4 regions of the Kitasatospora sp. NPDC050543 genome follow, and region 2 is predicted to be linked to each of the others. Evidence: riboswitches for the same ligand, from Rfam matches in the RefSeq annotation. Region 2 holds a riboswitch; each other region holds the start of a gene.
The links. Region 2 has a riboswitch for cobalamin ahead of ACIBH3_RS00705 (ribonucleoside-diphosphate reductase subunit alpha). Riboswitches for the same ligand answer to the same signal wherever they lie in the genome.
Positions count from the first base shown of each region.

Region 1: linked by a shared signal. The riboswitch ahead of ACIBH3_RS27050 (hypothetical protein) and the one ahead of ACIBH3_RS00705 (ribonucleoside-diphosphate reductase subunit alpha) in region 2 are both predicted to bind cobalamin.
Region 3: linked by a shared signal. The riboswitch ahead of ACIBH3_RS27025 (prenyltransferase/squalene oxidase repeat-containing protein) and the one ahead of ACIBH3_RS00705 (ribonucleoside-diphosphate reductase subunit alpha) in region 2 are both predicted to bind cobalamin.
Region 4: linked by a shared signal. The riboswitch ahead of ACIBH3_RS11810 (cobalamin biosynthesis protein) and the one ahead of ACIBH3_RS00705 (ribonucleoside-diphosphate reductase subunit alpha) in region 2 are both predicted to bind cobalamin.

Region 1 is NZ_JBITGZ010000026.1:79,411-82,713, forward strand. Features, by position in the region: gene ACIBH3_RS27040 (ABC transporter ATP-binding protein) at 1-166, shown strand, start outside; partial or broken gene ACIBH3_RS27045 (ECF transporter S component) at 163-990, shown strand; cobalamin riboswitch at 1,086-1,216, shown strand; gene ACIBH3_RS27050 (hypothetical protein) at 1,327-1,848, shown strand; partial or broken gene ACIBH3_RS27055 (hypothetical protein) at 1,848-1,955, shown strand; gene ACIBH3_RS27060 (hypothetical protein) at 1,968-2,387, shown strand; gene ACIBH3_RS27065 (flagellar hook-length control protein FliK) at 2,499-2,981, shown strand; gene ACIBH3_RS27070 (alpha/beta hydrolase) at 3,190-3,303, shown strand, end outside.
Region 2 is NZ_JBITGZ010000001.1:169,912-173,214, forward strand. Features, by position in the region: gene ACIBH3_RS00700 (hypothetical protein) at 218-1,288, opposite strand; cobalamin riboswitch at 1,446-1,587, shown strand; gene ACIBH3_RS00705 (ribonucleoside-diphosphate reductase subunit alpha) at 1,756-3,303, shown strand, end outside.
Region 3 is NZ_JBITGZ010000026.1:72,293-75,595, reverse strand. Features, by position in the region: gene ACIBH3_RS27025 (prenyltransferase/squalene oxidase repeat-containing protein) at 1-1,422, opposite strand, end outside; cobalamin riboswitch at 1,524-1,678, opposite strand; gene ACIBH3_RS27020 (alpha/beta fold hydrolase) at 2,075-3,037, opposite strand; gene ACIBH3_RS27015 (hypothetical protein) at 3,251-3,303, shown strand, end outside.
Region 4 is NZ_JBITGZ010000007.1:234,327-237,629, reverse strand. Features, by position in the region: gene ACIBH3_RS11820 (prolyl oligopeptidase family serine peptidase) at 1-87, opposite strand, end outside; gene ACIBH3_RS11815 (helix-turn-helix domain-containing protein) at 293-982, opposite strand; cobalamin riboswitch at 1,406-1,593, shown strand; partial or broken gene ACIBH3_RS11810 (cobalamin biosynthesis protein) at 1,779-2,726, shown strand; gene ACIBH3_RS11805 (cobyric acid synthase) at 3,050-3,303, shown strand, end outside.

The DNA.
Region 1 (3,303 bases), on a different contig from region 2:
CGTGCTCGCCGACGGCGAGCTGGTCACCGATGAGGACACCGCCCCGGCGCTGGCCGCCTCACCCGCCTTCGCACCGCAGACCGCCAAGATCCTGGCCCCCGCGGAGCTGCTCACCGTCGACGAGGTCCGCGCCGTACTGCCCGGCCTGGAGGGAGAGCGCACATGAGCGCCCCGACCGACCACCCCGCGCACCGGCTGCACCTGGCGGCCAGTACCCCGGACCTTCCCCGGCTCGGCCCGCGCTCGGTCCTCGCGCTGCTGCTCGCCACCCTGGTCGGCATCGCGGGCTTCGGCTGGCCCTTCCTGGCCGACCGTGACTCCAAGGTGGCACACGAGGGCGACGCGCCCTGGCTGTTCGCCGCCCTCACCGTGCTGGTCCTCGCGGTGGTCCTCACCGCACTGCTGGACGGCGCCGCCGACGCCAAGGCCGTCGCCCTGCTCGGCGTACTGGCCGCCGTGGGCGCGGCGCTGCGCCCGCTGGGCGCGGGCACCGCCGGGCTGGAGCCGATGTTCGTCATCTTCATCCTGGGCGGGCGGGTGATGGGCCCGGCGTTCGGCTTCGCGCTCGGCAGCACCGCCATGTTCGCCTCCGCGCTGCTCACCTCCGGCATCGGCCCCTGGCTGCCGTTCCAGATGCTCACCGCCTCCTGGGTGGGCCTGGGCGCGGGCCTGCTGCCCCGGCGGGTGAGCGGGCGCCGGGAGGTCGCGATGCTCGCCGGCTACGCGGTCGTGGCGGGCTTCGGCTACGGGATCGTGATGAACCTGTGGTTCTGGCCGCTCAGCATCGACCCGGCCTCGGCGGTCGCCTACGACCCGCAGGCCGGGCCGCTCGGCAACCTGCACCGGTACGCGGCCTTCTACGCCACCACCTCGCTCGGCTGGGACCTCCCGCGCGGTGTGCTCAACGCCTCGCTCGTCCTGCTGGCCGGCCCCAGGCTGCTCCAGGCCCTGCGCCGGGCCATGGACCGGGCCGCCTTCGGAGCGCCGATCCGCATCCTGCGGACGGCGTCCCCCGAGCCCGCGGTGGTACCGGTTCCCGCCCACGGCAAGGGACTTGACGGTCCGCCGGTCGAACGGGATGATGAAGCGTCACAAATGATGACGAATCCGACAATGGGGGAAGTCCGGTCCAAATCCGGCGCTGACCCGCAACGGTAGGACCACCGACCCAGGTCGGCGGCGAGCCCGAATGCCCATCGCCGGAGTAGCGGTTCCCCCAATCCCGTCGCGGTCCGCGGGTCGGAGCCCCCGGGCATCTCCCCACGGCGCTGCCGGCCGCCAGGGGCAGCCCGGGCGCGCTGTGCCACGGGCCCGGAGAGGCCCACCATGCCCGTCCGTCACCGGACCACCACCCTGCTCGCCGCCGCCCTGGCCCTGACCGCGCTGCTGCCCGCCGCCACCGCGCAGGCCGCGCCCGCAGGCGCCGACGCCACCACCCACCGCCCCGACGCCGCGGCCGCCGGCTGGCTCGCCCGCCAGCTCGTCGACGGCGAGCACTTCGAGGCCACCTTCAACGGTGTGACCTACCCCGACCAGGGCCTCACCGTCGACGCCGTGCTGGCCCTCGCCGCCTCCCGCACCGGCGACCAGTACGCCACCAAGGCCACCACCTGGCTCGCCAAGCCGGAGTCCTCACCGGCTACCTCGGCGACGGCACCACCGAGGCGTACGCCGGCGCCACGGCCAAGCTCCTGCTCGCCGCCGAGGTCCGCGGCAGCGACCCGACCACCTTCGGCGGGGTCGACCTCCCCGCCCGGCTGCGCTCCCTGCAGAGCACCGGCGGACGCTTCTCCGACCGCTCCCAGTGGGGCGACTACAGCAACTCCTTCGGCCAGTCCCTCGCCCTGATAGCCCTCGACCGCACCCCGGGCGGCGCCCCCGCCGAGGCCGCCGACTTCCTCGCCGCCAGCCAGTGCCCCGACGGCGGCTACCCGCTCTCCTTCGGCCAGCCGACCTGCACCTCCGACGTGGACGCCACCGCCCTCGCCGCCCAGGCGCTGGCCGCCACCGGCCGTCAGGCCAAGGCCCAGGCCGGCCTCGGCTGGCTGACGGCCCACCAGGGCGCCGACGGCGGCTTCGCGGCCACCGGGGCCGCCACCGCCAACGCCAACAGCACCGGGCTCGCCGCGCAGGCCCTGCTCTCCGCCGGGCGCCTCGGCGCGGGCCTCAAGGCCTGGAGCTACCTCACCAAGCTCCAGCTCGGCTGCGCCGCCGCGCCCGCCGACCGCGGCGCGGTCGCGTACGACGGCACCGGCTTCAACGCGGCCACCGCGCCCCGGGCCACCACCCAGGCGGTGCTCGGCCTGGCCGGCACGGGCCTCGCCGAGCTGACCGCCCACGGTTCCCGCCCCGCCGCCCCGGCCCTCGCCTGCCCCAACGGCAGCTGACCACCCGGCAGCCGTACTACCCGTACTACCCGTACTACCCGTACCACCCGCGCCGCCTGCCCGACCCCTGCGCAGCCCCGCGCCCGAGCGACCTCACCGAAAGGCCCACCCGTGAGAGACACCCGCACCCCGACGCGCCGCCCGCTGCGCCGCACCCTCGGCTCGGCCGCCGCCGCTGCCGCCCTGACCGCCGGTCTGCTCGGCACCGCCGTCACCACGGCGCCCGCCGCCCAGGCCGCCGCCTGCACCGGCACCTCCGGCGTCACCGTCGTCGTCGACTTCACCGCCCTCGGCGGTGGCATCCAGACCGGCTGCGCCCCCGGCGACCCCGCCACCGGCCTCGCGGCCCTCACCGGCGCCGGCTTCGGCTACGCCTTCCACCCGCGCTTCCCCGGCATGGTGTGCCGGATCAACGCCCTGCCCAACCCGTGCAACGGCGCCCCGGCCACCGCCTACTGGTCGTACTGGCACGCCGCGCACGGTGGCGCCTGGTCCTACAGCACCTTCGGGGCGGGCAGCCACGACCCCGCCCCGGGCGATGTCGAGGGCTGGGCCTTCGGCGCGGGCGCCCAGCCGGGCATCACCGCCCCCTGACCGGCGTGCCCGCCCGCTGACCCGAGCCGCCCGCCGACCCGAGCGGCCCGGTGACCCGAGCCGTCCGTCCGGGCCCCGCACGCGAGCAGCGCGTGCGGGGCCCGGACGGGCACCCCACGGCCCCGCCCGCCGCGACTATCGCTGACGTCACATCGTCACCGTCCGTGGTGCGGCGGCGAAGGGGCGTACCAGCCAGTACAGTCGGGCCGTGGAGTTCCGAACAGACATCCTGGGCGCCCCCTACGAGGCCGCCGAACTGCCGCTCGCCGCCGACGAGGAGGGCGCCGTCAGCGCGACCCTGGTCCGCAGGCTCGCCCCCGAC
Region 2 (3,303 bases):
GGCACTGGTGGCAGCGCTCACGGCGCGGCACCTCCTGAATGGGGTCGTTCACGGCCTTCAGGGGTGAACTGGCAAGCCAGAGCCGCCCCCGGGTCGGCCATCTTATCGGACGCTTACTTGCGCGCTGAGGCGCCTGGAAGCCGGACCGGGCAGGCCCGGGGCCGGGCGGGCCGACGGCCCGGCAGGACCGCCACCGCCCACCCCGGATGACACCGGCTCAGTGTCCGGCGCCGGTGCCCTTCGCCCTCGACAGCAGGGCGTCCTTGGCGTAGTCGGAGAGCGCGGGCGCGGCCGCCGCCGCCAGCGGGTCCGCCAGGCCCGCGCCCTGCTTGAGCGTGCCGGCCACCGTGAAGTAGCCGTACCGCCCGACGTAGCCGTGCGTCTCCGAACAGCCGGACTCGGTGCAGAACGGGCCCACGCCCTGACCGGGCAGGCCCTGGATGGCACCGATGTGCTTGGCGAGGGCCACGTCGGCGGTCGCCTTGTTGTCGAAGACGGCGATCCCGATGGTGACGGCGCTGTCGCCCGAGACGTACGTCGCCCGGACGAGTGAGCGGCAGGCCTCGTCGCTGATCGCCTTGCCCAGACCGCCGGTGGTGGCCTTGGAGCACGGCGTGGTGATGCCGGTGCCCTTGCGGGTCCAGACCTTCCCGTCGATGGTGCGGGTCTGGTCCGCGAAGAGCACCGCGGGGTCGACCGGCGCCTTGTCGGTGCCGGCGTCCGAGATGAACGTCACCGGGTCGGCGGACGGCGTGCCCGGGCTGCTGGCCGCGGTGGTCGGCTTGGTGTCGCCGCCCTTGTCGCCCTTGTCGGTCATCATCAGGCCGGCCGCCACCCCGCCGCCGACCAGCACCAGAGCCAGCGCCGTGGCGCCGATCCAGAGCTTGCGGCGCTTACGGGACTCGCTCTCGTGCCGGTCCGCCAGCGCGGCCCAGTCCGGCTCGCCCAGCGCCGGCGCGGGCGGGCCCGGCTGCCACTGCTGCGGCTGCGGCTGGACGGGCTGCGGCACCGTCGGCGGGATCTGCTGCTGCGGCGGGACCTGCTGCCCCGGCGCCGTCTGCCCGTACGGCACCGGCGGCGGCCCGAAGCCCCCGACCGGCGGCGGCGCAGGCTGCTGACCGCCCTGCCCGGCCACCGGAGGGGCGGGCTGCGGCGCCTGGGGTACGGGAGGCTGCCCCTGCGGCGGCTGACCCTGCGGCAGCGGCCCCGCCGCCCCCGGCTGCTGACCCTGCACCGGCTGTGCGGGCTGACGCGTCCACTCGGCCGGTACGCCCGTTCCCTCGCTCATGAGGCGAGATCGTATGGCATGCCCATCGGGAGCGGCCCAACCGGTAACCAATCCGTTCCCAAATCCGGACCCGCCGGGGCCGCCGGGCCCGCGCCCCCACACCGCCGGTTATCACCCCGACACGCCACGCTGCACAACATGTGGGTGCAACATCGGGGTGGCACCACTAGATGTATGCTCACTCCTGCTGTCGAACGCAGGGGAACCCGGTGGGAGTCCGGGACTGCCCCGCAGCGGTGTGCGGGGGGCCGATGCCGTCCCCGCGAGTCCGAATACCTGCCGACGGCGTGCCACACGGCTTCCCCGCAGAGGCCTTGAAGCACGGAAACACTTCCGGACCTCGCGGGCGGGCCGGGGGATGACACCGTTGCGCGACGCCTCCCGGCGTACGCGCCGTGCTCCCCTGCCCGCACCGGTCCGGTGATCTTGAGTCGTCCGCCGCCCGATCGCCGCCAGGAGAGAGCGCCTTGACCATCGCTGCCTCAGTCGCCCTGCCCAACCAGGGCACCAGCACCGCCCCCGCCGACCGGCCCGACCCCGGTGCGGCGCTCCTCCGGCTGCTCACCGACCGCAGCGTCGACCTCCCCGAGGTCGACCCCGGCCACGTCGCCGCCGCCGCACTGCGCGGCCGGCACGCCGGCTCCGACTTCGCCGAGCTGCGCGGACTCGCCGTGGAGGCCGCGGCCTCGATGATCGCCGAGGACCCGCAGTACTCCAAGCTGGCCGCCCGCCTGCTCGCACTGGAGATCTCGGACGAGGCGATCGGCCAGGGCGCGGTGTCCTTCGCCGCCTCGATCGCGGTCGGCCACGCCGAGGGCCTGATCGGCGACACCACCGCCGCGTTCGTCGCCAAGCACGCCGACGCCCTGGACGCGCTGATCGACCAGCGCGGCGACGACCGCTTCGAGTACTTCGGCCTGCGCACCGTGCAGTCCCGCTACCTGCTGCGCCACCCGATCACCCGCAAGGTCATCGAGACCCCGCAGCACTTCCTGCTCCGCGTCGCAGCCGGCCTGGCGGTCGGCGACAACGAGCAGTCGGTGCGCGAGGTGGCCGAGCTGTACGCGCTGATGAGCGCGCTCTCCTACCTGCCGTCCTCGCCGACGCTCTTCAACTCGGGCACCAAGCACCCGCAGATGTCCAGCTGCTACCTGCTGGACTCCCCGCTGGACAACCTGGACTCGATCTACTCGCGCTACGCGCAGATCGCCCGGCTCTCCAAGCACGCCGGCGGCATCGGCCTGTCCTACTCGCGCATCCGCTCGCGCGGCTCGCTGATCCGCGGCACCAACGGCAAGTCCAACGGCATCGTGCCGTTCCTGCGCACCCTGGACTCCTCGGTCGCCGCCGTCAACCAGGGCGGCCGGCGCAAGGGCGCGGCCTGCGTCTACCTGGAGACCTGGCACGCGGACGTCGAGGAGTTCCTGGAGCTGCGCGACAACACCGGTGAGGAGGCGCGGCGTACCCACAACCTGAACCTCGCGCACTGGATCCCGGACGAGTTCATGCGCCGCGTCAACGCGGGCACCGACTGGTCGCTGTTCTCCCCCGCCGACGTGCCCGAGCTGGTCGACCTGTGGGGCGCCGACTTCGACGCCGCGTACCTGAAGGCCGAGGCCGAGGGCAAGGCCGTGCGCACCATCCCCGCGCAGACCCTGTACGCCCGGATGATGCGCACCCTGGCGCAGACCGGCAACGGCTGGATGACCTTCAAGGACGCCTCCAACCGCGCCGCCAACCAGACCGCCGTCCCCGGCCGGACCGTCCACTCCTCCAACCTCTGCACGGAGATCCTGGAGGTCACGGACGACTCCGAGACCGCGGTCTGCAACCTCGGCTCGGTGAACCTGGGCGCCCACGTGGCCCCCGGCGCCACCCCCGCCGACCTGCTGGGCGCGATGGACTGGGACCGGCTGGACGCCACCGTGCGCACCGCCGTCACCTTCCTCGACCGCGTGGTGGACATCAACTTCTACCCGACCCCCGAGGCCGGCGCCTCCAACTCGCGCTGGCGC
Region 3 (3,303 bases), on a different contig from region 2:
GCCGGTCGAGGCGAGCGGGCCGCTGATACCCGTCGCGGTGACGGCGTAGTCCGTGCCCGAGTAGCCGGTACCACCGAGGTCGCCCGCGCCACCGGCGCCGCCGTTGCCCACGCTCAGGCCGCGCGGAGCGGGGCGCGAGGTGGTCGCGGACGGTACGGGCGTGCCGGTCACGGTGGGCACGCCGGGGGTGGGCGTGCCAGGGGCGGTGGTCGCCGTCGCCGGCGCGGAGGGGCCGGCAGTCGGGGTGGCCGAGGCCGTCGCCGAGGCCGAGGCCGTCGCAGTGGCCGTGGCGGTCGCCGAGGCCGTCGCAGTGGCCGTGGCGGTCGCGGACGCGGTCGCGGTGGCGGTCGGTGACGGGCTCGGTGCGGCGCAGCCGAGCGTCGGCAGGCCGATTGCGGCGCCGGCGCCGTCCACCGCGGCGAGCGGGACACCGGCGAGCGCGGGGATCGCCTGCGCGGTCGCCCGCAGCGTCGCGCCGTCCACCAGGGGCTTCTGGTAGCCGATCGCGCCCCGGTCCTCCGCCTTGCCCGTGCAGCCGATCTGCTGGGCGAGCAGCCAGGCCGCGCCCTTGTCGGCGGCGCCGGCGTGGCCGCCGGCCCGCAGCGCCTGGGTGGCCAGCGCGGTCGAGTTGGTGTTGGAGGCGGCCGTCGGGCCGGAGCCGCCGAAGCCGCCGTCCGGAGCCTGCCGGCTCTCCAGCCAGCCGAGGGCCTTCTCCGCCTCGGCCTTCCGGCCGACGGCCAGCAGCGCCTGGGCGACGATGCCGGTGCCGTCCGCGTCGGAGCCGCAGTTGGCGGGCCTGTCGGGGAAGGCGACCGGGAAGCCGCCGTCGGCGCACTGGCTGGCGAGCAGGAAGTCCACCGCCGGCTGCGGGACGGCCTGCGCGCCGCGGCGCTCCAGCGCGAGCAGCGCGAGGGACTGCGAGAAGGTGTTGGAGTAGTCGGAGACCTCCTCGCCGCCGAAGGTGAAGTGGTCGGTGTAGCGGCCGTTCGGCTGGAGGCGGCCGGCGAGCGTGGCGAGCAGGTCGAGCTGTCCGAACGCGGCCGGGTCGCGGTGCTGGGTCTCGGCGACCAGGGCGAGCTTGGCGGCGGAGCCGGCGCTCACGTCTCCCGGGGTGTCACCCGTGATGTACGAGGAGGCGTTGGCGGCGAGCCAGTCGGTGGCCGCGGCGCTCTCGCCCTTCCCGGCGCCGACGGCGGACAGGGCCAGCACCAGGTCGGCGGTGAGGCCGAAGTCCGGCCCGAACGGGCTCTCCACGTGGGTGCCGCCGGTGAGTTGACGGCCCGCCCAGCCGGCTGCCGCAGAGGCGGCGTCGGCCGGCACGGCGGTGGACGGCAGGGCGGAGGCCGGTGCCGTGGGCACGGCGACGGCGGCCGCCGCGGCGGCGACCAGCAGGGCGGCGGCGATGTGGGATGTTCTGCGCACGGGAACTCCTGGGGGCGTCTCCTGGACGCACCCCGGCGGTGACGCGCACGGCCTGGCGGCAACGGCGTCAGCACCAGGCATCGTCCCGTAGACCACGACGGATGAGAGCCGGTTACCCGGGCAGGCGATCGGGCTCGCCGCGGACGACACCTGGGTGCCGCGCGGCCCACCGTTGCGGGTCAGCGCCGGAATTCGACCGGACTTCCCCTGCCAGAGCGAGTCGAACGGTACTGCCGCCGGGCCCCGGTCTCAATCCCGGCGGCCGTTATGTGACACGCCCCACGTCCTGGGGTGCAGTCGCCGGGCGGGCACGCTCGCAGGGGCGCCGGACAAGGGAGGTGATCCGACGTCAGGGTCCGGACGCCTTCCGTCCGGCGGACCGGGCCGGCCGACGGCGGGTCCGGGTGTTCGCGCGGCACGGCGGCGGCACGGCGGCTCGCCGCCCTGCGGGAGTGGCGGTAGCGCGAGTCGGCCGCCCGCGCGCGCTGTCGTGTGCGCCGGGCGCGGGCTGCGGCCTCACCCGTTCCCGCCTGGCCTTTTGCAAGCCAACGGATCCGGTGACCGGCCGGATCGCCGGGCATCGACCCCGGCAGTGTGGCTTCGTCGCCCGGCCGGCCCGGGCGTGAGGGCCGGCCGGGCGACGGCGGCGGGTTCAGCCGTCGAGGCTGTCCAGGAAGCCGACCAGGGCCTCGTTGACGTCCTTCGGCCGCTCCTGCTGGGTCCAGTGTCCGCAGTCGGGCAGCCAGCGGACCTCCCGCAGCCCGGGGACGAAGTCCGCCAGCTCGGCCAGCCCCGCCCTGGCGTGCGGGCTGGAGACCACCAGGTCCTTCTCCCCCACGATCAGCAGCGCCGGCGGCGTGATGCGGGCCGCGTGCCAGGCCGCCGTGAGCTCCCAGTTGCGGTCCAGGTTGCGGTACCAGTGCAGCGGCTGGGTGAAGCCGTTGGGCTCGAACTCGGCCGTGAAGACGGCGATGTCCTCCTCGGTGAGCCAGTCGGGCAGCGCGGTCGGGTCGCGGAAGAGGTCGAGGAAGCCGCCGCCCTCCGGCACCAGCGGCGGGGCGTCCGCGCCGAGCACGGCCGATCCGGCCAGCAGCCGCCGGAACGTCGTCGGGATGTCCCGGGCCAGTTCGGCCTCGGGCAGGTCCGGCTGCTGGAAGTAGAGCATGTAGTAGGAGTCGCCGAGCAGTTCGCGCAGCACCGTGGTCGAGGCGCGCGGGCCCCGGCGGAACGGCGGCACCGAGAGCCCGACGACACCCCGCACCACGTCCGGGCGCAGCATCGCGGTGTGCCAGGCGACCGGAGCACCCCAGTCGTGGCCGACCACCACCGCCCGCTCCTCCCCGAGCGCGTGCACCAGGCTGATCACGTCGCCGGTGAGGTGCAGGATGCTGTACTGGTCGACCTCCTCCGGCCCGCCCGTGCGGCCGTAGCCGCGCTGGTCCGGTGCGACGGCGTGGTACCCGGCCTCGGCGAGCGCGGTCAGCTGATGGCGCCAGGAGTACCAGCTCTCGGGGAAGCCGTGCAGCAGAAGCACCAGCGGGCCGGCGCCGGCCTCGGCGATGTGCATCTTCAGACCGCCGGCCGTCTCGACGAATCGGTGCGAGATGAAGGTCATTGACGCTCCCTCGGTAGTCGTGCCACGGGCCGTCGGCGGCGGCCCGGGGTCAGGTCTACCTCATTCGGCGGCCCGGTTGAAGGCCGCCGCCGGCGCGGGCCCGTCGGGCCTGCGGACCGCCCTGGGCCGGGGCCGCGCGAAGGTTCGGCTCGGCCAGCGGTCCGCCGGGGCCGGTCCTAGACTGGCAGGGACCGTCGCCAGAGGGAGGGTGCCATGCGCCGCCCGTACAGCTTTCACCGGGACCACTGCGGACACTCGATCACGGT
Region 4 (3,303 bases), on a different contig from region 2:
GTCGGACACCTTGCGCCCCAGCGCCAGCACGGCGATGCCGGTGCCGACGACGGCAGCCGCCACGACGGCTGCGGTTCCCCAACGCATATCGCTCCCCGCTCTGCTGATCGCGGACTGGCCGGTGCTTCCCAGTCCACTTCTCCGCGGGGCGCGGGGCCACCGGTGCGGGGCCGTCCGGGGCACGGCGCCGGACGTGGGGGCGCGGGACGGGAGGCGGGGACGGGAGGTTGGGGGCGCGGGAAGCGGGCCGAGGCGGCGGGGGTTCGGGGGCAGGCAGGGAGAGGCGGGCGGATCAGACGGGGATGCCGGTGTCCTCGCGGGCCAGGAGCTCCCAGAAGCGCTCCGTGATCGGCTGGGTCGGCTGGGCCGGCTCCACCCGGGCCAGGGAGGAGGAGCCCCAGCTGCCCGCGCCCCAGTGGGAGGAGAGCTGGTACTCGCCCTGAATCACCGTCAGCACCTTCGACAGTGCCTCCCGGGGGACGGGGACGATCCGTCCTATCGCCCTGGCCTGCGCCTGCCAGCGTCCGTCGATGCACTGCCGGAGCCGCTGGTCCAGCTCCTCCCGGCGCCCCGTCACCGTGAGCAGGTCCCGCAGGGTCAGCCCCAGGGCCTGGGCGAGGGAGTACGTCTGCTCCTCGTCGCCGGTCCACCTGCCGGAGCTCTCGGCCTGCTCGTAGGTGCGGTCCGAGACGCCGATCCGGCGGGCGGCCTGCTCCTGGCTGAGCTCGCGGGCCACCCGGAAGTCGCGCAGGCTGGCGGGCCGGGCGCCCATCAGCTGCACGGCGGGGCACCACAGCGCGCGGGCGAGGGCGACGAACTCCTCCTCCGAGGGCCGGACCTCGCCGCTCTCCCAACCGAGGACGTGGGACGGCAGCAGTCGGACCCCGTGCGCGGCCATGCCCTCCGCCACCTGCTGGGGGGTCAGGCCCAGCCCGGCGCGGTGCGCCCTGGCCGCCGCGGGCGAGAAGGGCACCGGTGTCACGGGAGGCTGTCTGCGTCGCATGGGACACGACCGTACGGGCCCCGGCAGGCGTGTCCCCAGGCGCCGAACGCACGAAGCGCAGCAGGGGGCCTCACTGGGCGATTGTGCGATCCCATGAATCCCGATGGCGCGACGGTTGTTCTACTCGGAGGTAGCGACGGTTTCCGGCGCCGAGCACAAGCTACGCGAGTAGCTCATGCCCGACCTGCGTACCTGCCGGTCCGTCAGGCTTGGATGATCAACCGATTCCGGCACCGGCCGCCCACCCCGCGGGCCTGCGGTCCGCGCCACGCGCGGCCGGCCGCGGCGGCCGGCGCGCGTGCCCGGGCACGCGAGCCCGGGCACGCGAGCCCGGGCACGCGAGCCCGGGTGCACGCCCGGGTGACGTGTGACCAACCCCTCCGTGACCTTGGTTGACTCCCCCTCGAACCGCGTGATGGGATCCTTCAGCCATACGGAGGCATGTAGAGGAAGCCGGTGCGAATCCGGCGCGGTCCCGCCACTGTCACCGGGGAGCACGCTCGAAGCACGGCCACGGCGTACAGCTGGAAGGCCCGAGAGTGCGTCAGAACCCGGAAGCCAGGAGACTCTAGCCCCCGTGACGTCGATCCAGGGCGCGGACCCTGAGTGAGGACACGCACGCCATGCAGGCTGCCCGGGCCGCCCACCGGCCACCGCCGTACGCCCACGCCGGCCGCCCCGCCGTCCCCGCTGTCCCCGCTGTCCCCGTCCTCATCGGCCTCGCCTGCGTACCCCCGGCCGTTCCCGCAGCCGTCCCCGTTCCGCCGTGCGCCGGCTGACCCGCGGGGCCGCCTTCGCCCTGGGCGTCGTCGCCGGCCACCTCGCCGACGCCCGCTTCGCCGACCCCCGGCGCGGTCACCCGGTGGCCGCCTTCGGCAACGCGGCCGGGCGGCTGGAGAAGCTCCTCTGGCGTGACGCACGCGCGGCCGGGGCGGCGTACACGGCGGTCTGCGTCGGTGCCGTCGCCGCCGGCGCGGTGGCCGCCGAGCGGACGCTCGGACGCGGCGCCGCCGGCCGGGCCGCACTCGCCGCCGCCGCGACCTGGACGGTGCTCGGCGGCACCTCGCTCACCCGCGAGGCCCGCACCATCGGGCGGGCCCTGACAGCCGGTGACCTCACCGCGGCCCGCGAGCGGCTGCCGCACCTGTGCGGGCGGGACCCGAGCGCGCTGGACGAGCAGCAGATCGCCCGCGCGGTGGTGGAGTCGGTGGCCGAGAACACCGCCGACGCGGTGGTGAACGCCCTGGTCTGGGGCGCGTTCGCGGGTACGCCCGGGCTGCTGGCGTTCCGGGCCGTCAACACCCTGGACGCCATGGTCGGGCACCGCTCGGCGCGCTACCGGCGCTTCGGCTGGGCCTCCGCGCGGCTGGACGACGTGGCCGGCTGGCCCGGCGCCCGGCTCACCGCGCTGTTGACGGTGTGTGCCGCGCCGGAGCCCGGCACCGCCTGGCGGGTCTGGCACCGCGACGGCTCCGCCCACCCCAGCCCCAACGCGGGCCAGGCCGAGGCGGCCTTCGCCGGCGCGCTGGGCGTGCGTCTGGGCGGCACCCTGCGCTACGGCGAGCGGGTCGAGCACCGGCCCGTGCTCGGCGCCGAGCTGCGCCCGGTGACGGTGGACGACATCGAACGGGCCTGCCTGCTCTCCCGCCGGGTCGGCCTGCTGGCCCTGGCCGTCAGCGTCGCCGGGCACGGCACGCTGCGCCTGGCCGCCGCCTCGGCGCGAACGCTCGGCGTACCGCCGACGGGAGCGAGGGAAGCGACGGCAGCGGTGGCACCAGCGGCAGCAGCGGCCGGAGCACCCGCTCAGCCGGGCGCGCACGCCGCGCCCCGCCGGAGCACGGGCGCATCAGCCGGCTCGGCGGGCACCGCGCACACCGCCGCACCGGCCCCGCGCCGCGCCACCGCCGGCCGCGCCGCGGGCAACGCGGTATCACCGACCGGACACCCGGGTACGAGGCCCCTGGCCGTGGCCGCCCTGGCCATGACCACCCTGGCCGTGGCCGTACTGGCCCGGGCCGCCCGGGCCGCAGCGAATGAGGGAGACGTATGAGCGGGGCGCTGCTGGTCGCCGGGACCACCTCGGACGCCGGGAAGAGCGTGGTGACCGCCGGGATCTGCCGGTGGCTGGCCCGGCAGGGTGTCAGTGTCGCGCCGTTCAAGGCGCAGAACATGTCGCTCAACTCCTTCGTCACCGCCGACGGCGCCGAGATCGGCCGCGCCCAGGCGATGCAGGCACAGGCCGCCCGGGTCGAGCCCGAGGCCGCGATGAACCCGGTCCTGCTCAAGCCGGGGGCGAACGG